DNA from 4 places in the Cronobacter malonaticus LMG 23826 genome. Region 4 is predicted to be linked to each of the others. Evidence: predicted binding sites of a transcription regulator. Region 4 holds the regulator's gene; each other region holds the start of a gene.
The links. Region 4 encodes CRP, which controls carbon source genes, mostly activating them, when cyclic AMP is high. Its sites were predicted from a motif close to ATGTGANNNNNNTCACAT; they were not measured.
Positions count from the first base shown of each region.

Region 1 (7,366 bases), on a different replicon from region 4:
GAATATTCTTGTGCAGTACAGCGACCACGCAAACCGGTTGATTCTTCTCACCGATAACCCTGAACAGGCGGAAAAGGTAACCAGACCATGGGCAATCCCGGACGACACTCCCTGACAGACGCCGACACCGCGCCAGACCTTGAACAGGCAATGTCGGGCGTCGCGGCGGCGATGGCCGATCCGTCGCGCGTCGCGATGCTTTGCGCGCTGATGGATGGCAGGGCGTGGACCGCGACAGAGCTTAGCGCGGTGGCGGATATCGCGCCGTCCACCACGAGCGCGCATCTCGCGCGGCTGCTCAGCCACGGTCTGGTGGTTTGCCTTTCTCAGGGGCGGCACCGCTACTACCGACTGGCGGGGCATGAGATCGCCGGGCTGCTGGAGACGCTGATGGGCGTTTCCATGAGCCCGCGCCGCCAGCCTGCGACCAGCACGCCCGGGCATTTACGTCATGCGCGCACCTGCTATGACCATCTGGCGGGCGAACTCGCCGTACAGCTCTACGCGTTTATGCTGGAGGAAAAATGGCTGTCACCGGACGGCGAGGCGCTCACCGAACGCGGGCGCGAGCGCTTTACGGCGCTTGGCGTGCCGCTTAATCCGAAACCCCGGCGCAAAGCGTGCTGCCCGTGTCTCGACTGGAGCGAACGGCGTTATCACCTGGGCGGTGATGCCGGTGCGGCGCTACTGACGCTCTTTTTGCAGGAAGGCTGGCTTCTGAGAATGCCAGGCTACCGGGAAGTGACTATCACTGCCGCCGGGCGCGCTGCGCTGCACCGCGTCTTCGCCATTCATAGTGCGGTAACAGTCTGAAAACCGCGCGATAATTCATCGTGCCGTCATGCAAACACTATACTTATCATCCCTGGACCATCGCGAAATGAGGAACCACTGATGAGCACGATCAAGACGCAGGACGGCACGCAGATCTATTACAAAGACTGGGGCGCAGGCAAACCGGTGCTGTTCAGCCACGGCTGGCCGCTGGATGCAGACATGTGGGATAGCCAGATGAATTTCCTGGCGGAGCGCGGCTACCGCGTGATTGCGTTTGACCGTCGCGGCTTCGGGCGTTCCGATCAGCCGTGGAACGGCTATGACTACGACACCTTTGCATCAGACATTAATGACCTCATTGAGGCGCTGGATCTTCACGATGTCACGCTGGTGGGCTTCTCCATGGGTGGCGGCGATGTGGCGCGCTATATCGGCAACTACGGCACGTCGCGCATTGCAGCGCTGGTGCTGCTGGGCGCCGTGACGCCCGTGTTCGGTAAAATCGGCGATTATAGCCAGGGCGTGGATCTCTCTGTTTTCGAAGGCATCCGCGACGGCCTGCGTAAAGACCGCGCGCAGTTTATCAGCGATTTCGCCGCAACGTTCTACGGCACCAACGCGGGCCAGACGGTGTCTGAAGGCGTGCTGACCCAGACGCTGAATATCGCGCTGCTGGCCTCGCTGAAAGGGACTATCGACTGCGTCACCGCATTTTCGGAAACTGACTTCCGCGGCGATCTGCAAAAAGTGGATGTGCCGACGCTGGTTATCCACGGCAGCAACGACCAGGTCGTGCCGTTTGAATCCACCGGTAAGGTGGCGGCGGAGATGATTGAGAACGCGGAACTGAAAGTGTATGACAACGGCCCGCACGGCTTTGCCGTCACGCATCAGGATCAACTGAACGACGATCTGCTGGCGTTCCTGAAATCCCTGTAAAACGGCTTTTGCTGGCCGGTTTTCCGGCCAGCGTATCACTCCGGCATTACGCCTCCCCGGAGGCCTCTTTCCCCACCAGCAGCGTGGTTAACACAAACGATATCACCAGCGCCATAACGACGCCTGCCAGCGCAAAGATAAAATACGGGCCGATGTAGGCGGGCAGACTAAAAATACTCGACAGAATGTAACCGTAAAGCCGCACGCCAAAGAACGCGATAAAGGCCGAGGCCAGCGAGCTTGCGATAGTCGCTGAAATAAACGCTTTTTTGTAGCGCGTCAGGACGCCAAAGAGTGCGGGTTCGGTAATGCCGAGCAACGCGGAAATCGCCGCGGAGAGCGTGACGGTTTTCTCCTGACGTTCTTTACTCAGACGCCAGATCGCAAATGTGGAGCCGGCAATGGCCATGTTCGCCATAAACATCATCGGCATCAGCATGTCGTAGCCACGATCGCTGAAGTTTTGCAGCGCAATCGGCGTCATGGCGTGGTGCATCCCGGTCAGTACGGCGACCGGGCGGATCGCGCCCACAATCAGACCGGCGAAACTCGCCGAGACGCTGAACAGCCCTTCGATAAACAGCGCCAGCCCTTTACCGAGCCAGATGCCAGTCGGGCCTATCACCACCAGCGCCGCCAGCGCGCCGATAAACAGCGTCAGCGTGGGCGTAAACACGGTTTTCAGCACGTCAGGCATGATGCGGTCGACCCAGCGGTAGATGTAGCTCAACGCCAGGACAGAGAAAATCACCGGGATAACGCTTGCCGAGTAGTTAAATACTGAGACCGGAATGGCATTGAGCAGCCAGAGCGCGCTGACCGCGCCTTCCTGATGCGTCGCCAGCGCTTTGGCGGCGTCAATCAGCGACGGATACATCAGGCACGCGGCGACGGCCGCCGCCAGGTATTCATTCACCTTAAAGATTCGGGCGGCAGAGACCGCAAGGAAAAAGGGCAGAAAGTAAAACACGCCGCTGGCGATAAGATCGATAATCACGACCGTATCGCTTCTGGCGGAAACCACTTTCAGGGCGACTAAGCCCGCCAGCAAGCCCTTGATCATCCCGGCTCCGGCAATCGCCGGCACAATCGGGCCAAATACGCCCGAGACAGTATCCATAAAAAGAGATACCAGACCTTTGCGCCCTTTTGCAGGAGCTACGGTACTGGCGTCACCGCCCAGGGCGCTGACCATCTGTTCGTACCAGCTATTCACCTTCGGCCCAATGATGACCTGAAACTGGTCGCTCTGAAGCTGCGCGCCCAGCACGCCGGGGAGCTTTTTGATCGCCTGCTGATCGACTTTATCATCATCAACTAAATCGAAGCGCAGCCGCGTCATGCAGTGCCAGACTTTATTAATATTCCCCTGGCCGCCGACCAGACGGATAATATTATTAATGGCTTCTTGCGTCCCCATAAAAACTCCTGCCGGATGTTGTTGTCGTTTTAATGTTCCTGTGAAGGATAATTAAACCTTTCTGACAAAACAAACCAATAAAAGTTGATACTGCTCACATCTTTCCTTCTGGTCTGGATTGAAAGCGGTGTAATGGTAAAATTGGTATGGTTTATTGATGATTTTAAGAAGAAATTACTGACCAAAATAAATAGTCAAAAAAAGGGTTTACCCGCCATTATTTTTAAGGTGATGATATTCGTATTGCGTATTCCCACAGTGCTGTAAAGGAGTTATTTCGTGACGCCTGTGAAAATCAAAAATATCGAATGTTTTATTACCCGCCCGGACAGACATAACCTGGTGACGGTCCGCGTGACGACCGACCAGGGCGTGACGGGACACGGCTGCGCCACGTTCCAGCAGCGGCCGCTCGCCGTTAAAACGATGGTAGAGGAGTATTTACAGCCGCTGCTGACGGGCCGTGATGCGAACAACATCGAAGATCTGTGGCAGATGATGAACGTTAACGCCTACTGGCGTAACGGCCCGGTAATGAACAACGCGATATCGGGCGTCGATATGGCGCTGTGGGATATTAAAAGCCAGCTTGCGGGTATGCCGCTGTATCAACTCTTCGGCGGCAAATCCCGTGACGCGATCCCGGCCTACAGCCACGCCAGCGGTGATACGCTGGACGCGCTTTTTGCGTCCGTGGATGCGCTCATCGAACAGGGGTATCGCCATATTCGCTGCCAGCTCGGTTTTTACGGCGGCACGCCTTCCGGCCTGCACGCGCCGGAAAACCCGACGCCCGGCGCGTGGTTCGATCAGCAGCAATATATGAGCAATACCGTCAATATGTTCCGCGCGCTGCGTGAGAAATATGGCTGGACGCTGCACTTTCTGCATGACGTTCACGAGCGTCTGTTCCCGCAGCAGGCCATACAGCTTGCGAAACAACTGGAGCCTTACCAGCCCTATTTTCTTGAAGATATTCTGCCGCCGCAGCAGAGCGCCTGGCTTGAGCAGGTGCGCCAGCACAGCTGCGTGCCGCTGGCGATGGGCGAGCTCTTTAATAATCCAAGTGAATGGCACGATCTGATCGTTAACCGCCGTATCGACTTTATCCGCTGTCACGTCTCGCAAATCGGCGGGATCACTCCGGCGCTGAAGCTCGCGCATCTGTGCCAGGCATTCGGCGTGCGTCTCGCGTGGCATGGCCCGGGCGATATGACGCCGATTGGCGTGGCGGTGAACACGCATTTAAACATTCACCTGCATAACGCGGCGATTCAGGAGTTTATCCCGCGCTCGGCCATGACGGACAAGATTTTCCCTGGCGCGCCGGAGGTGAAAGAGGGCTTTATCTATCCCCCGGTCAATGCCGGTATCGGCGTCGGGTTTAACGAAACGCTGGCGCGGGCGCATCCGGTGATGTATCGCCCGCATGAATGGACGCAAAGCCGCCTGCCGGACGGCACCCTTCACACGCCCTGATTCTGGCGGCGGGTTAGGGTGTCACGGTTATAGGGGATGACGTAGGTGCAGGTATAGTTGATATCAATAATATCGCTCACCTCAAACACGCGCCCGCCCTCCAGAATGCCGCGATTATTAATGTGCATGGCCGGGCTGCCCTTCCTGCAGCCCAGCAGTATCGCCTGTTCGCGGCTCACGCTCACGGCGCGGTAGGTGGTCAGCAGGTGTGAAATCGTCAGCCCTTTATTCAGCACATATTGCTGAATGGAATGCTCAATTACCTGTTGGTTAAGGTCAGGAAAATCCGCCGCCGGCATGCTGGAGATTTCCAGTTGAACCGGCGCGTCATCGACATAGCGCAGGCGGCAAAAATGCCAGATGAAGCTCTCTTCATCAATGCCGAAAATCTGCTGCGCCGCTTTGTCCGGGCGCTTTTTATGCAGGCTAATCATCCGGTAGCGAATTTGATCGAAGCGTTTTTCGGTAATCGAGTTATACACCAGCGGATTATTGCGCGCCTGCTCGTTGATCCAGGCGCCTGAGCCCTGAACAATCCGCACCACGCCGATGCTCACCAGCTTTTCCAGCGCCTGGCGAATGGTGAACCGCGATACGCCATATTCTTCCGCTAACTGTCTTTCAGGCGACAGCTTGCGCGGGCCGGGCGTGGTGTCCTGGTAGATTTTGCTGAGCAGATCCTGAGTTACGAACTCTGTTTTATTCATTATTTTTACCTGCATAACGTCGGCGGGGGAGCACGGGGTCAAGCGTATCATTCCATAACGCTTTTTTCAGGCTGGCGGGAGAAACGTGTGGAGGGTTAAGCATTGAATATGCGATGTGGGTAAGGCGCGAGGACAGCAGGACGTATAAAAGCCATTCCACACCAGCAGGGCAGGGAATGGCGTTAAGTTCAGGCGTTATCAGCCATATTTACGCGCAAAGTTTTCATCGGTATCACACAGATAAATGATGAATTCGACAAACGCGATAATCGAAGGAATAAAGGTCCAGCAGAAGATGAGATAAAGTAAGCCCTGCCCGATTTTCCCTAAATAGAATTTATGTGCTCCGAAACCGCCCAGGAAAAAAGCGAGTAACGCGGCGCTGATTCTGTTTTTATTCCCGCCAGTGAACTGCGTCGCACCGCACTGAGGGCAGGCTCTGGCCGATTCATGAATTTCTTTCCCGCACCCGCGGCAAAACACCATCGACATTTTGGTATCCTTATTGTCGTTATCGATTTCTACAAAACTATTGCTGTTCAGCACAATAATACGCGTTTAGTGCATTAAGGGATAACCCTAAATAAAGGGCTGAACGGCACTTATTTGCTGCGATCGAAAAGAGGCACCATGTTACTGGAAAGACTCATTACGCTCGAACAAAGCCTGCATGGCGACCAGCGACGCGACCGCGCCTGGCTTGAATATCTTCTTCACCCGCAGTTTTGCGAGGTGACACGCTCCGGCGTTCTGGTGAGTCGGGATGAAACGATTGACGCGCTGACACAGGAAACCGGCACCGCATGTATTGTGAGCGACAGTTTTACGCTGCTGTCGGTAAACGCCGGTAGCGCTATTCTGCGCTACCGCACGTGTACGCCCGAAGGCCAGCGGCCGGCATGGCGCGCGTCACATTGGGTGCGTGTGGATGAAACGCGCTGGCAGCTTATTTTTCATCAGGGCACGCCTGCCGTCTGAACATTATCCGTCATGTTACCGTTAACGGTGTGAGCCGGTGTTCCGCACTGTTAAATTATTGTCACCAGACGGGGGTAAGCCCCTCCAGAAACGGCCGCCGATACCGATAACCCCTGAAGCAACGTTGGTGATTACCGGGGAACCGTTTCGTGACTCTCAGGCAGTTTATTTCCTACCGACTTGGGTTAAGCACGTCGCTTGGCCGAAGCCTGGCTGTCTTACTTCTGTTCCTCCTGGTGGGCGGGATCGGCACGAACGTACTGGTGTTTATGCACTCCTGGGATGATGAGATTGCACAGGCGGCGAATAAAGCGGTAAACCTCTCCGTGGCCCAGGTGCGCCAGGCGGAAGATACCTTTATGGCGGTCGGCCAGACGCTTGACGACGTGCGCACGGCGGTAGGTGCCGGGCAGGCCACGACGTACCACAGCTATCTGGTGCGCCTCAAAGCCCGCCAGCCGCTGCTCGACGGCCTCTATTTCTACAACGCGCAGGGTGTCATTAAAGGCTCGTCTTCCGGTATCAGCGGCATCCCGGGCGATATTACGCACAAGGACTATTTTCGCTTTCACTATGAAAACCGCCAGACCGGTATTCATATCGGGCGCGTGATTAAAAGCCTGGCGTCCGGTGAGCTGGTGATCCCAGTATCGGTGCGGGTCAACGATCTCAGCGGTGGCTTTGCGGGTGTGGTGCTTGCCACCGTTAAGCTTGACTATTTCCGCCGCTTTTACAGCTATTTCGAGCTTGGCCCGCGCGACATGCTGGCACTGCTGCTTACCGACGGTTCGGTGCTTTGTGTGCGTCCCTACGATGAAGCGAAAATCGACATGAATATTTCCGGCAGTCCGCTGTTTACCCGCGAGCTTATCCGCGCCGACCGCGGCACCGGCACCTGGGTGGCGTCGCTGGATCATATTGAAAGGGTATTCGGCTTTGCCCGTACGGAAAAACTGCCGCTGGTGGTGGTCGCCGGTTACGATCGCGCCGAAGTGCGTATGCACTGGCTGCGCAATAACCTGCCGGGACTGCTCTCCAACTTTATGCTACTGCTCGGGTTTCTGCT
Region 1 is NZ_CP013941.1:72,013-79,378, forward strand. Features, by position in the region: gene AFK66_RS20360 (hypothetical protein) at 1-115, shown strand, start outside; gene AFK66_RS20365 (ArsR/SmtB family transcription factor) at 88-813, shown strand; gene AFK66_RS20370 (alpha/beta fold hydrolase) at 895-1,716, shown strand; gene AFK66_RS20375 (PTS transporter subunit EIIC) at 1,763-3,136, opposite strand; gene AFK66_RS20380 (enolase C-terminal domain-like protein) at 3,416-4,615, shown strand; gene AFK66_RS20385 (GntR family transcriptional regulator) at 4,603-5,322, opposite strand; gene AFK66_RS20390 (TM2 domain-containing protein) at 5,521-5,814, opposite strand; gene AFK66_RS20395 (nuclear transport factor 2 family protein) at 5,953-6,300, shown strand; gene AFK66_RS20400 (sensor domain-containing diguanylate cyclase) at 6,450-7,366, shown strand, end outside.
Region 1: the regulator CRP is predicted to act here: its motif matches at 3,219-3,236, upstream of AFK66_RS20380 (enolase C-terminal domain-like protein).

Region 2 (7,366 bases), 2.1 Mb from region 4:
CCATGTCGATCCGGGCTGGCTTATCGGCCTGCTGCAAAAAGAGCCGCAACATTACCGTCTCGACGGGCCGACGCGCCTGAAATTCTTCCGCGAGCTGGAAGAGCGGAAAACGCGTATGGAATGGGTGCGTCAGTTTATGGCGCAACTCGCCGAACACACGCTGCCTTAACGCCTTCACGCCCCCGCGCAGGGTGTAACTTTACAATCCTTTGCAATCGTCCAGGGTTTCCCTGGACGAAGCCCCGCCATACTTCTCTCTTTATTCAGGAATTACAAAAGCTTCTCTGACTCTGGGATCTGTAAATGAAAAGAGAATACGCGCGTTTTTCTCGCTGGCTGTCATGGCTGGCGCTTGTCGCTGGTATGACGTTTGGCGCAAGCCAGGCGCTGGCGAATACTTACCCCCTGCCCGCGCCGGGCAGCCGGTTGATTGGTGAAACCCTCTATCACACGGTAGCGGACGACGGCGGCTCGCTGGAGGCCATCGCCAAACGCTATAACGTCGGCTTTCTGGCGCTGTTGCAGGCAAATCCGGGCGTTGATCCGTATGTGCCGCGCGCGGGTAGCGTACTGACCATTCCGCGCCAGATGCTGCTGCCGGACGCCCCGCGCGAAGGCATTCTGATTAATCTTGCCGAACTGCGGCTCTACTATTTTGCGCCGGGCGAGAACACAGTGACCGTCTACCCGATTGGCATCGGCCAGCTTGACGGTGACACGCTGACGCCGACCATGAAGACCACGGTGTCGCAAAAGCGCGCCAACCCGACCTGGACGCCGACGGCTAATATCCGCGCGCGTTATAAAGCACAAGGCATCGATTTACCGGCCGTGATGCCTGCCGGGCCGGACAACCCGATGGGCCACCACGCGATTCGCCTTGCGGCCTACGGCGGCGTCTATCTGCTGCACGGCACGAATGCGGATTTCGGCATCGGGATGCGCGTCAGCTCCGGCTGTATCCGCCTGCGCGATGACGACATCAAACACCTGTTCAGCGCAGTGCCGGTTGGTACGCGCGTCAATATCATCAATGCGCCGGTGAAAGCGTCTGTCGAGCCGGACGGGCGTCGCTTTGTCGAAGTGCATCAGCCACTGTCAAAGCGCATCGAGGACGATCCGAAAACGCTGCCGATCGTGCTGGACGCGACGCTCAACACCTTTGAAGCCGCCCCGCAGACCGATCGCGAGGTGATGGAACACGCCCTGCGCCTGCGCTCCGGCGTGCCGGTTAACGTTACCGCGCATCCCCTCACACCCGCCAGCGACGCCATCTGAAACAAAAAGGCCCTGTCCGAAGACAGGGCCTTTTTAATACGTGACCGTGACGGCTTATTTATAGATGACTGCGGTGCCGTGCAAATTGTTCGGGCCGTTGACAGAAGTGATACGGAACGATTTTGCGCCCATGTCGTCAGCTTTCTGCGCGAGTTCAGCTTCCAGCGAGGACAGGTTAGTCCCTGCGGTCGCGGTGATGGTGCCCGCTTTGTGCTGGCCGGCTGGCGTAGACTGCACTTCAACGGCGGCAACGCTTGCAAAGGATAATGAACTCAGTACGGCGGCGGCTAACAGTGCTTTAACATTTTTCATGAGGGTACCCTTTTCTTTTGCAATGCGGATTTGGTTGCGTGGTCGTTAACATCAATTTAATTAACGATCGATAGATAAATGATAGTTGTGATCTACATCACGTGTCAATATAATTTTTAACGATCGTTATATTAATCACTTGCACCCGGCTCCCCGCCTGCAACGCACTTCCGGCGCGGTTTTGCTGGTACTACGGGGGAAAAAAGGAGTATTTTGGGGGCAGGTTTACATAAGAGGTTAAACGGCACTATGACAACAGAAGCCCAAAGTTGCGCAAAAAAAAGCCGTGGCCGTCCAAAAGTGTTCGACAGGGAAGCGGCGCTTGATAAGGCCATGGCACTATTCTGGCAGCACGGTTACGAAGCGACGTCGCTCGCGCACCTGGTTGAAGCGACCGGTGCCAAAGCACCGACCCTGTATGCGGAATTCACCAATAAAGAAGGGTTGTTCCGCGCCGTGCTCGATCGCTATATCGCGCGTTTCGCACAGCAGCAGGAAACCCTGCTGTTTCACGCCGAAAAACGCGTCGACGAAGCGTTGCATGATTATCTGTGCGCGGTGGCCCGCTGCTTCGCCAGCAAAGAGACGCCCGCCGGCTGCTTTCTGGTGACAACCTCCGCTGCGCTGGCCGCCTCGTCAGAGGAGATAGCCGCCACGCTGAAATCGCGTAACACGCAGCGTGAGGCCATTTTGCTGCGGTTTTTTAGTGAGCGGCAGGCACTGAAAGAGATTCCTGAAAACACTAACCTGCCCGCGCTGGTACGCTATATTAGCTGCCTGGTACACGGCATGTCTGTCAGCGCTCGTGAAGGCGCCACCCAGGACGAATTGATTGAAATTGTGAATATGACTATGCGGTTATGGCCGCATTTGTTGTAAAGTATTTACCACACCCCGTGAGCGGCACCCGTCGCTCACTCTTCACATATAACTGCAAAGAATATCTTATTCCTTCTGGATCGCTTTTCCTGCCGATCATTAATAGGTAAAAACTGGCAAATATATCCTCCAGAATAGCTACTCTTTTACCGTTAAAGAAATGATTATTCGTGTGCTAATTAATTAGCACCATCAATTATTAGAACAGGAGCTATTTACGTCATGAAGACGGGGCCGTGCAGGGACGAGGACGTTTTTCCACACAGTATCCGTGGTGTATCGAGTTTCATATATGGACGACGCGAGACGCTTTTTGGCTATACACCTACAGAAGGAAGATGAACATGGCTTTGCTATTACCATTATTTAAGGTGTTAATAGTAATAACATTGTTATTTGGCCTTTGGTTGTTCTGCGGTGGTTCTATCCTTTTTGCATTTTTATCAGTGCTGATCACTGGTTTTATCTTATTCAGACAACACAATGCTATGTAATGGTTCTTAAACGCTCATGTTCCGCAGTACCGTGCGGCATGAGCGTTTTCATAACTCTCATTGGGTTACTTTCACCTGCAAAAACCAAAAAAAAGCCCCTCCGCCTGAGCGCAAGAGGGGCAATCGTTGCGTAACGCTATTTTATTTTCAGGTTTTCTGATTCAGAACCAGCTGTCCATTGCTGTCCAGTGGAATACGGCTGCCCGGATCGCTATCCATACGGATTTTGCCCTGCTCTTCGCCGATGCGGTATGTCACATCGTAACCCAGCATTTTCTCTGATTTGTCATACACCGTTTTGCAGCGCTGCTGCGTTGTGGTGTAGGTGTCGCCTTCCTGCAGATGGCCCTGGATCTGGTTGCCCGCATAGCCGCCGCCTAGTGCGCCGACGACCGTCGCGACATCTTTACCGCGCCCGCCGCCAAACTGATGACCGATGACGCCGCCTGCCACCGCGCCCAGTACCGAGCCGGTCAGGCGGTTTTCGTCCTGAACCGGACGGCGGTGCGTGACAGTAACGTTACGGCACTCCTGACGCGGCGTTTTCACCGTCTCTTTGATAGGGGTGGCTGAAACCACCTGGGCATATTTCGGCGAAGAACTGAAAACATCCAGACTGGCCACCGCCGCTACGCCCAGCGCAGCTGCTACCCCGATACCAATACCCGCTAACATTGATTTATTCACAGGAATTCCTCCCGGCTGTGCAATTAGTAACAATTTTGCAATTAAGGCCACAGGTGGGATATCGGAAAACGACTCAAAAAACAGGATAACGTGGGGCAGATCAGCGGATTGAGAGTTGTCTGAAGGGAAAATGTGACGGAAATAAAATGTCATCCGCCCCTGTGTAACAGAGGCGGATGTCGTGCTTAGTGCAGCTTGAGGCGCGGACGGATCACGCGGTTGATGCTGCCTACCAGCATCATCAGCCCGGTTTTAAAGTAACCGTGCAGCGCAATCTGGTGCATGCGATACAGCGAGATGTAAACAAAGCGCGCGATGCGCCCTTCGAGCATCATTGAGCCGCGCATCAGGTTACCCATCAGGCTGCCGACAGTCGAGAATTTCGACAGCGACACCAGCGAGCCTTTGTCTTTATAGACATACGGCTTAAGCGGCTTGTCTTTAATTTGTGCCAGGATGTTATCCAGCGCGCAGGAGGCCATCTGGTGCGCCGCCTGGGCGCGCGGCGGGACGAAGCCGCCTTCCGGACGCGGGCAGGACGCACAGTCGCCGATGGCGAAAATATCCGGGTCGCGCGTGGTTTGCAGCGTCTGCTCCACCACCAGCTGATTGATGCGGTTGGTTTCCAGGCCGCCAATCTCTTTCATGAAATCCGGCGCTTTGATGCCTGCCGCCCAGACCATCAGGTCAGCCTGAATAAATTCGCCGTCTTTGGTATTCAGGCCATCTTCCTGCGCGCTGGTCACCATGGTATTGGTGAGCACGCGCACGCCAAGTTTGGTCAGCTCATTGTGCGCGGCGCTGGAGATACGCGGCGGCAGCGCAGGCAGAATACGCTCGCCCGCTTCTACCAGCGTCACGTTCAGCGCTTCGTTGGTCAGCCCTTTGTAACCATAGCTGTGCAGCTGTTTCACCGCGTTATGCAGCTCAGCGGAAAGCTCAACGCCCGTCGCGCCACCGCCGACAATCGCGATATTGACTTTGCCGTTAGCGCCGAGGTTCGCGGAATATTTCAGGAACAGGTTAAGCATTTCCTGATGGAAACGGCGCGCCTGATGCGGGTTGTCGAGGAAGATGCAGTGATCTTTCACACCCGGCGTGTTGAAGTCGTTAGAGGTACTGCCGAGCGCCATGACCAGCGTGTCATAAGGCACTTTACGCTCCGCCACCAGCAGCTCGCCCTTTTCATCACGCAGTTCAGCAAGCGTAATGGTTTTGGCTTCGCGGTTGATGTCCACCACCGAACCGAGCTGGAACTGGAAGCCGTGGTTGCGCGCGTGGGCCAGATAGCTCAGCGCGTCGACGCCTTCGTCCAGCGAACCGGTTGCCACTTCATGCAGCAGCGGTTTCCACAGATGGCTGTGGTTGCGATCCACCAGCGTGACTTTCGCTTTCTTGCCACGGCCCAGTTTGTGGCCGAGCTGCGTTGCAAGCTCCAGCCCGCCGGCGCCGCCGCCCACGATAACGATCTTTCTTAATGGCGTAGTCAACGTGACCCCCTTAAAGTGTTTAACTAATTGTTAATTCAAAGTTATTAAAAATAGCTTTTAATTAACAATAGTTTAGCAACACCGCTCACAACAGGTATGAGCATAACATGAACGGTGCATTGGTCATACCAAATTTGATGTGCATCAATTTTTATGCATTAAAGTTAAACAAAAACGGGCCAGCGTTTGGCTGACCCGTTTATTCGGTAATGCAAAATGTCGGCGTGACGTCGGGATTACCCCAACGCTTTAAACGCCTTGATACGCTGAAGATGCGGCGAGATGTTTTTGAATTTATGCGTCTGCTCTTCATCCCAGACGATTTCGTAATACTGGTGCAGCAGTTCGGCGGAGCGCTGGCTGTCCAGCGCTTCATCCTCGCGCGAGAGAATAACAAGGCAGCGATCGCGGTTTTTCTCGCGAAAGTTCTCAACGCATTTGGTGGCGATATCGAGATACTCCTCCGGCCGGTCGATTTTCCCTTCCATGTTTTCATACGGAAACAGGTTCGGGTTGAAAATCACCTGGCGGATGTCGCACAAAAAGCCGATACGCTCCGCCCAGAAGCCGCCAAGCCCCACGCCGCAGATGAGCGGGCGGTCATCGACATTCAGTTGCAGCATTTTGTCCACTTCGCGCAGCAGATGCTGCATGTCATGTTTCGGGTGACGCGTGCTGTAGCTGATAAGCCGCACGTCCGGGTCGATAAACTGCAGTTGCAGTACTTTCTCGTGGTTACCCGGACTGTTTGAATCGAAACCGTGTAAGTAGATAATCATCGCATTCTCATCCCAGCGTAGCAGCTTCAGGGCAAGCGTTATTGCCCCGCCTTGTGCGTCTGCCAGCGCTCATGCAGCGCGGTAAGCTCCCCGCTCACCTGCTTCCAGCGCGCCGACGCCATCAGTTCCTGACGCGTAATTACACCTTTATGATACAAACGTGTAACACGCTCTGCTTTGATCGGTGACAGGTTATCAAGAACGCTTACGGCACCCTTACGATTATTACAGACAAGGATCATATCGCAACCGGCATCCAGCGCCGCCTGGCCGCGCTCCGCATAGCTTCCGAGGATAGCCGCACCTTCCATCGACAGATCGTCGGAAAATATCACGCCATCAAACCCCAGCTCCTTACGCAGCACCTGCTTCAGCCAGTAAGGCGAACCACTCGCCGGCAGCGGATCGACGTCGCTATAGACGACGTGCGCCGGCATCACCGCATCAAGCATGTTGTAACTAAAGAGTTCGCGAAACGGCAGCATGTCGTGGCGGCGAATTTCCGCGGCCGGACGCGGGTCGCGCGGCGTCTCTTTATGGGAATCAGCGCTCACGGCGCCGTGGCCGGGGAAATGTTTGCCCGTCGCTTTCATTCCCGCGCTCTGCATGCCGGTGATGAAACGCTTTGCCATCGCCAGCACGTTTTCAGGCTTATCGTGGAAGGAACGCTCGCCAATCGCGGCGCTGAGATGCCCGACATCCAGCACCGGCGCAAAACTGATATCGATATCCATCGCGATCATTTCGCAGGCCATCAGCCAGCCGGCTTCTTCCGCCAGTTTGCCGCCCGCGTCCATGCCGAGCAGCGCGGCGAAGCTTTGCGCCGCCGGCAGGCGGGTAAAGCCCTCGCGGAAACGCTGTACGCGCCCGCCCTCCTGGTCTACGGCAATCACCAAATGATTGCGGGCGCTCGCGCGGATCTGGCGGACCAGCTCGCGCAACTGCTCTGGATCGTGATAGTTGCGGGTAAAGAGGATAAGCCCTCCCACCAGCGGATGCGCGAGGATTTCACGCTCTTCGGCATCAAGCTCATAACCTTCCACATCCAGCATGACCGGACCCATGTTTCTCTCCCTTCGTGTTAACGCGTTTGCAGCTGGCGCCAGGCCTCGTCTGCAAGTGTGATAAATGTGCGGTCGCCGGTTTCCTGAAAGCGGCGCTCATACCAGCCCGCCATCAGCAACCCGCTCCACGGACGCCAGCGCGCGACCTGACGGCGCAGTTGCGTCTCGTCGATAGCCGCCCGGTGCGCATAATCGGTAATGAGCGCTTGGCGCGTTTCGTCATCAAGCCAGACGCAGGCAAGCTCCAGCGCCACGTCGCCATCCCCGGCGTATTCCCAGTCGATGAGCATCAGTTTGTCCTGCTGCCAGACCAGATTCCCGGGATGGACATCCATATGCAGCGGCGCGAGGCGCAGCTGACGCGGCTCGCCCGCGCGGCGTAA
Region 2 is NZ_CP013940.1:2,431,170-2,438,535, forward strand. Features, by position in the region: gene mfd (transcription-repair coupling factor) at 1-169, shown strand, start outside; gene ldtC (L,D-transpeptidase LdtC) at 304-1,278, shown strand; gene bhsA (multiple stress resistance protein BhsA) at 1,333-1,590, opposite strand; gene AFK66_RS11480 (TetR/AcrR family transcriptional regulator) at 1,840-2,469, shown strand; gene AFK66_RS11485 (glycine zipper 2TM domain-containing protein) at 3,111-3,650, opposite strand; gene AFK66_RS11490 (NAD(P)/FAD-dependent oxidoreductase) at 3,836-5,140, opposite strand; gene ycfP (alpha/beta hydrolase YcfP) at 5,377-5,919, opposite strand; gene nagZ (beta-N-acetylhexosaminidase) at 5,958-6,983, opposite strand; gene thiK (thiamine kinase) at 7,001-7,366, opposite strand, start outside.
Region 2: the regulator CRP is predicted to act here: its motif matches at 1,676-1,693, upstream of bhsA (multiple stress resistance protein BhsA).

Region 3 (7,366 bases), 1.6 Mb from region 4:
AATGGGCAGCGTCACCACCACCGACGCGGCCATAATGCTGCCCCAGGGCAGCTCGTAGCTCGACGCGCCGCTGAACATACTGATGGCGACCGGCACGGTGCGTTTGTCGCCGGAAATAATAAACGTCAGTGCGAACATGAACTCATTCCAGGCGCCGATAAACGCCAGCAGCCCGGTAGTCACCAGCGCAGGTGCCAGCACCGGCGCAAACACGCGGCGAATAATGGTGCCGGTTTTCGCGCCGTCGACGATGGCCGCCTCTTCCAGTTCCACCGGAATCGACTTCATAAACGTCGTCAGCACCCAGACGGTGAACGGCAGCGAAAACGTGGTGTAGGAGATAACCAGCGCGCCGAGCGAATCGTAAAGCCCCAGAAAGCGCACCAGCTCAAACATGCCCGTCAGCACCGCCACCTGCGGAAACATTGAGACGCAGAGAATGGTAAAGAGCAGTACGCGACGCCCGCGAAACGGCACGCGCGCCAGCGCAAAAGCGGCCGTCACCGACACCAGCAGACACAGCCCCACCGTCACCACCGCCACCAGTACCGAGTTCAGCAGACTGCGGGCGATGCCGTTATCCACCAGCGCCACCACATAGTTATCCCAGTGCCAGCTGTCCGGGAAATAGGCGGGCGTAAACAGCTCCTGGCCCGCGCGCAGCGAACTGATAATGGCGTAATAGAAAGGAAAAACGCAGAACAGACAGGCCATCAGCGCGCCGATATAAATCACCGCTTTATGCCCCATCCTGCGCTGCCAGCGCGTGGTTTTCATCAGCTTTTCTCCTTGTCGTTTAAGCGCGCGACGCGGATAAAGCAGGCCGCGATGCCCGCCACCATCATAAAGACCAGCACCGATGCCGCCGACCCCATGCCCATATCCTGATAAGAGACAATCTGCTCGCGGGCGTAGCCGGAAATCGACATCGTCGCCTCGCTGTTGGAAGTGAGCACGTAGATAAGATCGAAGATACGCATCGAATCCATCACGCGGAAAATCAGCGCCACCACCAGCGCGGGCATAATCAGCGGCAGCGTGATGCGCTTAAAGCGCTGCCAGGGGCTGGCACCGTCCACTTTCGCGGCCTCGTAAAGATCCGCCGGAATCAGCTGTAGCGCCGCCAGCAGCATCAGCGCCATAAATGGCGTGGTTTTCCAGACGTCGGCAATCACCACCGCCCACATGGAGAGCGACGGCTCGGCAATCCACGCGAGATGCGACGGCAGGCCGATTTTGCCGAGCAGATCGTTCACCACGCCGTACTGATCGTGGAACATCCAGCCCCACATTTTGGCGCTGACGATCGTCGGGATCGCCCACGGAATAAGAATGGCGGTGCGCACCAGCCCCTGCCCGCGGAATTTCTCATTCATCAGCAGCGCCAGCAGCATACCGAGCAACAGCTCCAGCGCCACCGAAGTGAACGTAAACCAGAGCGTGTTGCCGACCGCCTGCCACCAGAGCGGGTCGCTTAGCACGCCGATGCTCACACCATCCTTGCGCGCAAAGTAGTTCGCGATACCCACCATCTGGTAATCCTGAGGCGCGTCGAGCATGGCGTTGGTGAAGCTAAACCAGATGGTGCGAACCAGCGGCCAGCCCGCCGCCAGCGCCAGCAGGAGCAGCGAGGGCAATACCAGCCCCCACGCCACGCGCCGACGGCGCTGATGCCAGGAGGCGTTGCGCCGCCGGGGAGACGGCGGCGACGTAAGGCTATCGGATTTCATAGGCGCTCCGTTGAGTATGTTGACGGACACGATGGTGTTGCCTTTCCCCCGATGAGCGAGCATCGGGATTAACGCCGCACGGCGGGTGCGCTTCGCTTACCCGCCCTACAAAAACAGTTACGCGTTCACAGGGCGGGTATGCGAAGCGTACCCGCCAGCCACAACGTCATCCAGCGCTTACCGCCAGCCGGCCCCCTTCGCGCGGGTCAGGCGCTTTTGCAAATCTTCCGTCGCTTTCTTGCCATCCTCTTTGCCGTTCAGCACGCTAAACGTCACGTTGAAAATGGCATTCGACACGCGCGGATACTGCGCTTCGGTCACCGTCGCCGGACGCGGCACCGCCTGCGCGAAAATATCGCGGAACTGCGTCAGCTCAGGCGCGACAGCCAGCACATCTTTATTTTCATAGAGCGCGACGCGGGTCGGCGCGTGGCCGAGCATTTTGAGACGCGAGATTTGCGAATCGTCATCGCTTAAGATTTTCAGCAGCGCGATGGCGGCCTCCGGGTTTTTGGTATTGGCGTTTATCGACCACTGCCAGCCGCCGAGCGTTGTCGCCTGACGCCCTTCCGGCCCGGCGGGAAGCTGCATCACGCCCACTTTGCCCTTGAGCGGGCTGTCGTCGGCCTGAGATAGCTGCCAGACATACGGCCAGTTGCGCATAAACAGCGCGTCGCCGTTCTGGAACACGGTGCGCGACTCTTCCTCTTTGTAGCCCAGAACACCTTTCGGCGTAATCTTGCCCATCCAGCCGCGCGCCATATCCAGCGCCTGCGCCGCTTTCGGGTTATTAATGGTCACGTTCCCTTTTTCATCGACAAACGTGCCGCCGCCGTATGAGTCGATCCACTCCAGCGCGTTACAGGTCAGCCCTTCATAAGATTTGCCCTGGAAGATGTACCCCCAGAAATTCTTATGCCCCGCCTTGCGTTCTTCGGCCTGAATTTTCGTGGCGATGCGCGTCATCTCGTCCCACGTTTTTGGCGGTTGCTCTTTGTATTTCTCCAGTAAATCTTTGCGATAAAACAGCACGCCGGTGTCGATATATGACGGTACCGCTTTCAGGCGTCCGTTGACGGTGTTGTTCTTCCAGGGGCCAGGGAAAAAGTCTTTTTCCATCCCGCCCATCGCGTCGGTGAGATCGAGCGTCTGCTTGTCCAGCAGGCCTATCCAGATGGTGTCGGACTGAAACACATCCACCGCTTTTTCATCTTTAGCGGCAAAGAGTTGTTGCAGCAGCGCCAGCTTTTCATCGGAGGCCGCCGGAAACTCGATAAACTCCAGTTGATTACCGGTCTGCTTCTCGAAGCGCTCTTTGATGTACTGGCAATACTGTTTGCCGCCGGGCGACACCGGGCATTCCATGCGCAGGGTATCAGCAAACGCCAGTTGGCTTGTGCCCGCCAGCGCGACGGCCAGAAAAGTGAAGGTGAGCTTTTTCATGATGTCCTCTTATGCACTGAACAGGGTGCGGAGGCGTTGCGCCGCCGCCTACAGCGCGATGTACGGCAAATCATCACGATCCTAAGCTAGTTAACGTTATGGAATAGCGGCAACTTCGCGGCGACTTCACAGCAAAAAAGCTGGATATCGCCAACAAATCTGGTGATTTGCTGAAAAAAACGTACCGGAAAATTTGACAGATCGGTGAAGCGATATATGTAACGGAAAGCGAAAAGCCTCCGTCGCGCGGGAGTTTGACGGTGATCTCAAAATGTTAATAAATATGACAGACCCTGTTTACAAGCCGCCACATGTTATCGGTATCATGTTACCGGTATCAGTGAGAAAACCGCCGACCAGGCTACGGTTTCACTGTACCCATCTTGAGGATAATAACGATGACAGAAACCACTTTCGCTTATAGCGCCGGTACGCTGCTTGGCATTGCTGCCGGGGCCGTTGTACTGCTGCTGGTACTTATCATGCGCTTTAAAGTGCATGCTTTTCTTGCGCTTACCCTGGTCAGTATTGTGGTGGCGCTGTTGACTAAAGTGCCGTTTGATAAAGTTGTGCCTACGCTGCTGACCGGTTTTGGCAGTACGCTTGCAGGCGTCGCGCTGCTGGTGGGCATCGGCGCGATGATAGGCCGTCTGCTGGAAGTGTCCGGTGGCGCGAAAGTGCTGGCCGATACGCTGATTAACAAATTCGGTGAACATCGCGCGCCCTTCGCGCTCGGCGTCGCCTCGCTGCTGTTTGGCTTCCCGATCTTCTTTGACGCAGGTCTGGTCGTCATGCTACCCATTATCTTCAGCGTGGCGAAACGCTTTGGCGGCTCGACGCTGAAATACGCCTTCCCGGCGGCGGGCGCGTTTGCGGCCATGCATGCGCTGGTGCCGCCGCATCCGGGCCCGGTTGCGGCGAGCGAACTGCTGGGCGCCAATATCGGCCTGCTGGTGATTGTCGGATTGATTATCGCGATCCCGACCTGGTATTTCGGCGGCTATCTGTATGGCCAGTACGCCGGTAAAAAATTCGACATTAAGCTGCCCTCTTCTTTCCTTGGCGAAGTGGAGGCCGATCCGACGCACCGCCCGCCGTCATTCGGCATGGTGATCACCATCCTGCTGCTGCCACTGCTGCTGATTTTCCTTGATACCGGCCTCAATACCGCCAAAGTGCTGGGCTGGGTCAGCGCCGATAACAGCGTGGTGAACTTCCTGCGTATGCTTGGCAAAACCCCGGTCGCGCTGCTGATTACCGTCTTTTTCGCGCTGATGGTGTTCAGCCGCAACCACAGCCGCCAGCACCTGGAGAAAATCTGCGACGGCGCGCTTGGCCCTATCTGCGGGATTATTCTGGTGACCGGCGCAGGCGGCATGTTCGGCGGCGTGCTGCGCGCCAGCGGCATCGGCGACGCGCTGGCGGGCGTGCTTTCCGATACCGGTATGCCAGTGATTCTCGCAGCGTTTGTTATCTCCACCGCGCTGCGCGTGGCGCAAGGCTCGGCGACGGTCGCGCTGACCACCACCGCCGCGCTGGTAGCGCCGATGGTGCAGGCGACGCCTGGCCTAAGCCAGTTCGACCTCTGCTTTATCGTTATCGCCATCGCGGGCGGCGCGACGGTGCTCTCGCACGTCAACGACTCCGGTTTCTGGCTGGTAGGCCGCTTCCTTGAAATGGACGAGAAAACCACGCTGAAAACCTGGACCGTGATGGAAACCCTGCTGGGCTCCATCGCCTTCCTGCTGGCAGCCGTGGGGAGCATCCTGCTTTAAGCCGCGTTTCGTGAGCTGGCTCACTTCAAACGGCGCGCAAGGCTGAGTATCATCCCCTGACGCGGACCCTCATCGTTTTGACGGTGAGGGTTTTTCTTTGGACGCTTGTTAGCGGCGAAACGCCGCCTGATTCAATGACATGGAGTAAGAAATGTCCCGACCTGCCCTTATCATCAACGAACTCGATGCTGAACGTCTCGACAGCCTGCTGGAGCAGCCGGCGTTCGCGCGCCTGCCGGTGGCTGACGCACTGAACGATGAGCTGGATCGCGCCCGGATGGTTAGCCCGCAGGCGATGCCGGAAGATGTGGTGACGATGAACAGCCGGGTGAAATTCCGCGATCTGGCGAGCGGCGAAACTTACGAGCGCCTGCTGGTCTATCCGCAAAACGCGGGCAGCAGCCCGGAAGCGCTGTCAGTCATGGCGCCGGTGGGCGCGGCGCTGCTTGGCCTGCGCGTGGGCGATGCCATTCGCTGGCCGCTGCCGGACGGCAGCGAAACGCATATCGAAGTGCTTGAGTTGCTCTACCAGCCGGAAGCGGCGGGCGAATACCGCCTTTAACCGCCCGTCTGCGGCAAAAAATAAGAGGATGCCAGGGCATCCTCTTTCTGTTTTTATTTGCTGAAAATTACGGCTGCAACGGCTGTAACGGCGCGTTCATCAGTGCGGTGACTTTCTCCCGCGCGGCTTCAGGCGTCGCGGCACCCGGCACCAGAATCACCTTGCGGCACTCCTCTTCGCGCTTCTCAAAAATCTTATAGCCGCGCGCGGCATCTTCCAGCGGTAGGTAGTGTGTGACTATCTCTTCCGGCGTCAGCAAGCCCTGCTCGATAAGCGGTAACAGCTCCGGCAGGAATGCGTGCACGTGCGTCTGGCCCATCTTAAAGCTGATGCCTTTATCGAACGCATCGCCAAAGAGAAAGCCGTGGATAAAGCCCGCATAGACGCCGGGCACGCTCACCACGCCACCGCGACGCACCGCCGCGATGCACTGGCGCAGCGCTTTGCCGCTGCTGCCTTCGATTTTGAGATTCGATAGCACGGTTTCCGTCAGGCTGCCTTTGGCCTCAAACCCGACCGCATCGATAACGGCGTCCACGCCGCGGTTGCCCGGCGTGTTTTCGATAATAAACGCCGCCGGATCGTCATTTTCATCGAAGTTAATCGGGATAACCCCATAACGCTCTTTTGCAAAGGCGAGACGATAATCGTTGTGGTCGACCATAAAGATCTGTTCTGCGCCGAGCAGTCGCGCGCAGGCGGCGCTGAGCAGCCCCACCGGGCCTGCGCCGTAAATCGCTACCTGAGAGCCTTTCTGTACCTGGCCGTTTTTCACCGCCTGCCACGCCGTCGGCAGGATATCGGAGAGGAACAGCGCTTTATCGTCAGAAAGCACCGGCGGCACTTTAAACGGCCCGACGTTGCCCTTCGGCACGCGCACATACTCTGCCTGGCCGCCCGGAATGCCGCCATAGAGGTGGCTGTAGCCAAACAGCGCCGCGGGAGCCGGGATCTGCTTTTTATTCAGCGCCGCGCCGGTGCCTTTATTGGTGTTTTCACAGGCGGAATATTGCTGAAGTTTGCAGAAAAAGCAGTCGCCGCAGGCAATAACGAACGGGATCACCACGCGGTCGCCTTTACGAATGTCCTTCACCGCGCTGCCGGTTTCCACCACTTCGCCCATAAATTCATGGCCAAAAATGTCGCCGTGATGAACCTGCGGAATTTTGCCGCGATAGAGGTGCAAATCGGAGCCGCAAATCGCGGTCGCGGTGACGCGCAGAATAATATCGTCCTGCGCCTCGATAATCGGGTCCGGGACATTTTCGACCTTAACGTTATGCGGCCCGTGGTAGGTTAACGCCTTCATTACGACCTCCTGGCAGACGGTAAAAAGAGAGAGGTTCCAGTGCGAAAGTTCATCTAGTCTACACCAAGGGTAGTCGGGATGGGCCGCGAGCCGCCGGATCCGCCGCCAGTGCCGCGGCTTTGAGAGTTTTCCTGGCGAAAGCGGCTGCGTAAAAAAACACAAATTTGTCGGGTCAATAAAAGTATCCCTGACAAAAACAGGGTTTAATAAGCACGTTGATAACCGCTAAAGGAGGAGTGACGATGTACAACACCATTCTGATGCCTGTAGATGTGTTTGAAATGGAGCTGAGCGACAAAGCAATTCGCCACGCGGAGTTTCTGGCGCAGGAGGAGGGAATTATTCATCTGCTGCATGTGCTGCCGGGCTCGGCGAATCTGAGCCTGCACCGCTTCGCCGCCGATATCCGCCGTTTTGAAGAACATTTAGAGGCCGAGGCGAACCAGCGCCTGCAAACCCTGAAGCAGCATTTCACCCTGCCGGAATCGCGTCTGCGCAGCCATGTGCGTTTTGGCAGCGTGCGTGATGAAGTTAACGCGATGGCTAA
Region 3 is NZ_CP013940.1:2,887,794-2,895,159, forward strand. Features, by position in the region: gene AFK66_RS13625 (carbohydrate ABC transporter permease) at 1-777, opposite strand, end outside; gene AFK66_RS13630 (carbohydrate ABC transporter permease) at 777-1,730, opposite strand; gene AFK66_RS13635 (ABC transporter substrate-binding protein) at 1,908-3,173, opposite strand; gene AFK66_RS13640 (GntP family permease) at 3,572-4,948, shown strand; gene rnk (nucleoside diphosphate kinase regulator) at 5,100-5,510, shown strand; gene AFK66_RS13650 (zinc-dependent alcohol dehydrogenase) at 5,578-6,819, opposite strand; gene uspG (universal stress protein UspG) at 7,062-7,366, shown strand, end outside.
Region 3: the regulator CRP is predicted to act here: its motif matches at 3,426-3,443, upstream of AFK66_RS13640 (GntP family permease).

Region 4 (7,366 bases):
ACCATCAGCTGCGGCTGCATCATTTTCGCCCCCGGTTAATTAGTTTATGTCCTTGCGACACATTTAATATTGTCCAAGAGACACTAATAAGCAAGCGAAATTTTCGCCGCGCTGGCTAAAAAATAGCATGTCGCTGAAAATTAAAACATTACAGGTTCGCTTTGTCCCGGCGTCCGGGGCTGGTAAACTTGTCTCTGAGACAATTAAACGGAGCGGTGCATGACCACTGAAGCGGAATATCTGGAAACTTACGACCCTGCGCGGTTCCCTTCCCCGCTGGTGACGGTCGACAGCGTGCTGTTCACCCTGCACGACCAGGCGCTCTGCGTGCTGCTGGTACAGCGCGCCCGTCAGCCGCAGCAGGGGCGCTGGGCGCTGCCGGGCGGGTTTATCGATATGCAGAAAGATGATTCCACCCACGCGACGGCGCTGCGTAAGCTCACCGAGAAAACCGGCGTGCGCCCGTCATGGCTGGAGCAACTGGAGACGTTTTCTGGCCCGGATCGCGATCCGCGCGGCTGGAGCCTCACCACCGCCTGGTTTGCGCTGATCGCCTGGGTTGACTGTCAGCCGCATATCGCCTCCGTCAGCGATGCGCAGTGGGTGCCAGTGGCGGAGCTTGACGCTATTGAGCTGGCGTTCGATCACCAGACGATTATCGAGGCCGCGCTGCGCCGCCTGCGCCAGAAGACGATGTATTCGCTCCTGCCGGTCTACTGTCTGCCGGAGTGTTTTACGCTGAGCCAGCTTCAGGAGGCGACGGAAATTATTCTCGGCCAGCCCATCCAGCGTAAAAGCCTGATCCGCCGCTTTGAGGCGTCCGGCATGTTTGAAGAGACTGGCGAGAGCGTCGCCACCGGTGCCCGCAAGGCCAGGCTCTGGCGACGCAAGCCGGATGCCGATATTCACCTTTTCTCACGCAATTTACTGGCCGAGTGATCCGCACCAAAGCATCAACAAAATGGATAACAACCGGTATAGTAATTAGCGAACTAATAAAAGACATCAGCTATGGCCGACATTACTCCCGCAGAACTCCCTGCACTGAACACCGATTCCTCACACTTTCAGCCAATGCCGGGAGTCAGTAATCCACACCTGCAAACCATGCTGCCGCGCGTGCTGCGCCGCCGTTTGCAGTTTGAGCCGCACTGGCAGCGTCTGGATCTGCCGGATGGCGATTTTGTCGACCTGGCGTTTAGCGAAAACCCTGACCAGGCGCGCCATAAGCCGCGGCTGGTGGTGTTTCACGGTCTGGAAGGCAGCCTGCACAGCCCTTACGCCCACGGACTTATCCATGCGGCGAAAGCGCGTGGCTGGCTCGGCGTGGTGATGCACTTTCGCGGCTGTAGCGGCGTGCCGAACAAACTGGGCCGCATCTACCATTCGGGCGAAACCGAAGACGGCACCTTTTTCCTGCGCTGGCTGGATGAACGTTACGGTACCGTACCGACAGCGGCGGTGGGCTATTCGCTCGGCGGCAATATGCTCGGCTGCCTGATGGCGGAGATTGACGCCAGCTTCCCGCTGACGGCAGGCGTGATTGTGTCCGCGCCGTTTATGCTCGAACACTGCTGCAACCATATGGAAAAAGGCTTTTCACGCTTTTATCAGTTCTATCTGCTGAACCTGCTGAAAGCCAACGCCACCCGCAAGCTGAAAGCCTGGCCCGGTACGCTGCCGATTGAACTCGCCCAGCTTAAGCGCCTGCGCCGCATCCGCGATTTCGATGATTTGATCACGTCGAAAATTCACGGCTTTAGCGATGCCGTCGATTACTATCGCCAGTGCAGCGCGATGCCGCGTCTCGCCAGCATCACCCGTCCGACACTGATTATCCAAGCCAAAGACGACCCGTTTATGGATCATCACGTGATCCCCGACACCACCACGCTGCCTGCTAATATTGAATATCAACTGACAGAGCATGGCGGTCACGTGGGCTTTGTCGGCGGCACGCTGCGTCAGCCCAAAATGTGGCTGGAACAGCGCATTCCTGACTGGTTAACGTCTTATCTGGACCGATAAATGATCATTCCCTGGCAAGAGATCGCGCCCGACACCCTGGAGCGCCTGATTGAAGCCTTCGTCTTGCGCGAAGGCACTGATTATGGTGAACATGAACGCTCGCTTGAGCAAAAGGTCGCCGACGTGCGGCGTCAGTTGCAAAGTGGCGAAGCCGTTCTGGTGTGGTCTGAGCTGCACGAAACGGTCAATATCATGCCGCGTTCGCAGTTTCGCGGTTAACGTTGCCAGGCGGAGCCTTGCCCCGCCGCTTCAGGGAGTTGTCTCGCTATGTCTGCCAAACATCCGGTTATCGCCGTCACAGGCTCCAGCGGCGCGGGAACCACCACCACCAGCCTCGCGTTTCGTAAAATTTTCGCCCAGCTGAATCTCCGTGCCGCCGAAGTGGAAGGCGACAGCTTTCACCGCTACACGCGCCCGGAGATGGACATGGCTATTCGCAAAGCGCGCGATCTTGGCCGCCACATCAGCTATTTCGGCCCGGAGGCGAACGATTTCGGCCTGCTGGAGCAAACCTTTGTGGAGTACGGCCTGACCGGCAAAGGGCAGTCGCGTAAATATCTGCACACCTATGACGAAGCGGTGCCGTGGAACCAGGTGCCCGGCACGTTTACGCCGTGGCAGCCGCTGCCGGAGCCGACGGACGTGCTGTTTTACGAAGGGCTGCACGGCGGCGTGGTGACGCCGCAGCATGACGTGGCGAAGCATGTCGATTTACTCGTAGGCGTGGTGCCTATCGTCAACCTGGAGTGGATACAGAAGCTCATCCGCGATACCAGCGAGCGCGGCCACTCCCGCGAGGCGGTGATGGATTCCGTGGTGCGCTCAATGGAAGATTACATCAACTACATCACGCCGCAGTTCTCACGTACCCACATTAACTTCCAGCGCGTGCCGACGGTGGACACCTCCAACCCGTTCGCCGCGAAAGGCATTCCGTCGCTTGATGAAAGCTTCGTGGTTATTCACTTCCGCAATCTGGATAACATCGACTACCCGTGGCTGCTGGCGATGCTACAGGGTTCGTTTATTTCACATATCAATACGCTGGTGGTGCCGGGCGGAAAGATGGGGCTCGCGATGGAGCTTATTATGCTGCCGCTGGTGCAGCGGCTGATGGAAGGCAAACAGATAGCGTAACGGCGATGCCCGGTGGCGCTGCGCCTGCCGGGCCGCCCGTCATCTCATGACGCTTCAATCACTTCATACGAATGAGTGATGTTGACCCCTTTGCCGAGCATCAGCGCTACCGAACAATACTTCTCTGCCGACAGATCCACCGCGCGCGACACTGCCGCATCTTTCAGGGCTTTACCCGTTACGACAAAGTGCAGGTTGATATGCGTAAACAGACGCGGCGCTTCTTCGCGACGCTCTGACGTCAGCTTCACTTCGCAGTCGGTCACGTCGTGACGGCCTTTTTGCAGAATAGAGACAACATCAATCGCGCTGCAGCCGCCCGCGGCCATCAGCACCATTTCCATCGGGCTCGGCGCTTTGTCGCCAGAGTTGCCGTCCATCAGGATCTGATGCCCGGAGGCGGACTCGCCCAGGAAGGTTAACCCTTCCACCCATTTCACTCGTGCATGCATGTTAATCACTCCAGGCTATTCATTTTTCTGACAGATTACGCGCGCGCGACGTCAGAGGCAATGGAAGGGCGACCTGCGTCAAGCTGAAACGAGACAACAGGAGACACCTGAGAAAAGCTATGCTAAAACAGTCTGGATGCAGCGGCGATACATTGATGTTACGCATGTGTGCAGAGGAGAAGACAATTTATCGGCTGCGATGTCCACGGACAGCCAACTTCCCTGGACCCGGGAAGATGATGATTGCAAAGCCAGACAGGGGTTACGCGCCCTGTCTTTGGAGCCAGTTTAAAACAGAGGATAACCGCGCATGGTGCTTGGCAAACCGCAAACAGACCCGACTCTTGAATGGTTCTTGTCACATTGCCACATTCATAAGTATCCATCTAAGAGCACGCTGATTCACCAGGGTGAAAAAGCGGAGACGCTGTATTACATCGTTAAAGGCTCAGTGGCAGTGCTGATCAAAGATGAAGAGGGCAAGGAGATGATCCTCTCGTACCTGAATCAGGGAGACTTCATCGGCGAACTGGGTTTGTTCGAGGAAGGTCAGGAACGCAGCGCCTGGGTTCGCGCTAAAACTGCCTGTGAAGTAGCTGAAATCTCTTACAAAAAATTCCGTCAGCTGATCCAGGTTAACCCGGATATTCTGATGCGTCTCTCCTCGCAGATGGCTCGCCGCCTGCAGGTCACGTCTGAGAAAGTGGGCAACCTCGCCTTCCTCGACGTGACCGGCCGCATCGCGCAGACCCTGCTGAACCTGGCGAAACAGCCGGACGCGATGACCCACCCTGACGGGATGCAGATCAAAATCACGCGCCAGGAAATCGGCCAGATCGTCGGCTGCTCTCGCGAAACCGTTGGCCGCATTCTGAAAATGCTCGAAGATCAGAACCTGATCTCCGCCCACGGCAAAACCATCGTGGTTTACGGAACCCGCTAAAAAATCAAAAAACGGCGTGTCGCTTCGGTAACACGCCGTTTTTGTATCTATACTTCTCCCCTATGTGGCGTCGTCTTATCTATCACCCTGAAATTAATTACGCTTTACGGCAAACGCTGATCTTAAGCCTGCCGGTGGCGGTCGGGTTGATGCTGGGCCATCTTCAACAAGGGTTACTGTTTTCACTCGTTCCCGCCTGCTGCAACATTGCCGGTCTCGATACCCCGCACAAACGCTTTTTTAAACGCTTGATCATCGGCGCCTCGCTGTTTGCGCTGAGCAGCCTGGCGGTGCAACTTCTGCTGTTGCAGTCTGTGCCGCTGCCGCTCATTTTGCTGATGCTGGCGCTACTGCTCGGCGTGACGGCGGAAATCAGCCCGCTGCATGCGCGTCTGCTGCCCGCCTCGCTCATCGCGGCCATCTTTACATTAAGCCTCGCCGGCAATATGCCCATCTGGGAGCCCATGCTGCTCTATGTCTTTGGCACGCTCTGGTATGGCGCGTTTAACGGTTTCTGGTTCTGGCTGTGGCGCGAACAGCCGCTACGTGAATCGTTAAGCCTGATTTATAAAAGCCTCGCCGACTACTGCGAGGCCAAATATAGCCTGCTGACGCGCCACACCGAGCCGGAACAGGCGCTGCCGCCGCTGCTGGTGCATCAGCAAAAAGTGGTGGATCAGATAAGCCAGTGCTATCAGCAGTTGCAGATGCTCTCCGCCACTAAACAAAACGGTTACAAGCGCCTGCTACGCACGTTCCAGGTGGCGCTGGATCTCCAGGAGCATATCTCGGTATCGCTGCATCAGCCCGGCGAAGTGCAAAAACTGGTGGAGCGCAGCCATGCCGAAGCAGTGTTGCGCTGGACGGCGCAGACCGTCGCCACGCGGCTGCGCACGCTTTCTGACGATATTCTTTACCACCGCTATTCGCATCGTTTCTCGATGGATAAGCAGGTCGAGGCGCTGGCGAAAATCGCCCGCCAGCACCCGGATAACCCGGTTGGCCAGTTCTGCGAATACCATTTCAGCCGTATTGCACGCGTGCTGCGCACCCAGCGCCCGCTATACGCCCGTGATCTGATGGACAGCGGCCAGCGACGCCTGCCGCTGCTGCGGGCGCTGAAAAGCTATTTGTCGCTGAAATCCGCCGCGCTGCGCACCGCCGCGCGTCTGGGCGTGATGCTGGCGGCGGCGGGGTTGTTAGGGAGCGCGTTCCAGCTTCCGAAGCCGTACTGGATCCTGATGACGGTGCTGTTCGTTACGCAAAACGGCTATGGCGCGACCCGCGTGCGTATCCTGCACCGGGCGGGCGGCACGCTGGCGGGGCTGATTATCGCGGGCATCACGCTGCACCTGAAAGTGCCGCAGGGCTATACCCTGCTCGGCATGCTGCTGGTGACGTTAATCAGTTATCTGATAATCCGGCGGCACTACGGCTGGGCGATGATTGGCTTTACCGTCACGGCGGTCTATTCGCTGCAAATCCTGACGCTCAACGGCGAGCAGTACATCGTGGCGCGCCTGATAGACACGCTGTCCGGCTGTCTTATCGCGTTTGGCGGTATGGTCTGGCTCTGGCCCCAGTGGCAAAGCGGCCTGCTGCGCCAGAACGCGCATGACGCGCTGGAGGCTGACCAGGAGGCGCTGCGCCTGATCCTGAGCGACGACCCGCAGCCCGGCCCGCTCGCCTGGCAGCGTATGCAGGTCAACCAGGCGCACAACGCGCTCTATAACTCGCTCAACCAGGCCATGCAGGAGCCAGGCTTTAATAGCCGTTATCTGGAGGATATGCGCCTGTGGGTGACGCACAGCCAGTTTATTGTCGAGCACATTAACGCGATAACGACGATGGCGCGCGAGCAAACCACGCTGACGCCAGAAACCGCAGCGCGTTACTTACAGGCCTGTGAGATTGCGCTACAGCGCTGCCAGCAGCGGCTGGAGCATGACGCGCCGGGCGATACGCAAAACGAGGCGGTACTGGAGGGTGAAGAGGTATTGCCGGACGGAGCGCCGGGCGTAATGGAACATCATCTGCTGCGCATTCTCGATCACCTGCGCACCATGCATACCATCTCTTCCGTGGCGTGGCGTCAGCGCCCGCATCACGGGATCTGGCTCAGACGACGCCTGAGCCAGCCACAATGATTAACCGTTGACCACGCGCGCGACTGCGCGTGCGAAGCGGGCCATGCCTTCGTCGATATCCGCGCTCTCCACCAGCAACGATGGCGCAAGACGCAGCACGTCCGGCCCGGCGTTCAGCACCATCACACCTTCCGCCGCCGCGGCGTAGAGGAGATCGCGCGCGCGTCCGTGAAAGGCGGGCGTCAGCTCAGCACCGATCAGCAGGCCCATACCGCGAATATCGCTGAATAAGCCATACTGCTCGCCAATCTGCGCCAGATGCTGTACGAACTGCTCGCGTTTATGCGCCACGCCGTCCAGCACCTCCGGGGTGTTGATGATATCAAACGCTTCGCCCGCCACCGCGCAGGCGAGCGGGTTGCCGCCGTAAGTGGAGCCGTGCGAGCCAACGTGAAACGCCGAGGCGATATCATGGGTGGTGAGCATCGCGCTGACCGGGAAACCGCCGCCGAGCGCTTTGGCGCTGGTCAGGATGTCCGGCGTCACGCCGTAATGCATATAGGCAAACAGCTTGCCGCTGCGGCCCATGCCGCACTGCACTTCGTCGAACACCAGCAGCGCCTGATGCTCATCGCACAGCTCGCGCAGGCCGCGCAGGAATGCCGGCGTCGCGGCGGTCACACCGCCCTCGCCCTGTACCGGCTCGACCACCACCGCGC
Region 4 is NZ_CP013940.1:197,753-205,118, reverse strand. Features, by position in the region: gene prs (ribose-phosphate diphosphokinase) at 1-23, opposite strand, end outside; gene AFK66_RS00890 (NUDIX hydrolase) at 220-939, shown strand; gene AFK66_RS00885 (hydrolase) at 1,012-2,028, shown strand; gene AFK66_RS00880 (YheU family protein) at 2,029-2,247, shown strand; gene AFK66_RS00875 (phosphoribulokinase) at 2,296-3,165, shown strand; gene AFK66_RS00870 (OsmC family protein) at 3,210-3,617, opposite strand; gene crp (cAMP-activated global transcriptional regulator CRP) at 3,928-4,560, shown strand; gene AFK66_RS00860 (YccS/YhfK family putative transporter) at 4,623-6,707, shown strand; gene argD (bifunctional acetylornithine/succinyldiaminopimelate transaminase) at 6,708-7,366, opposite strand, start outside.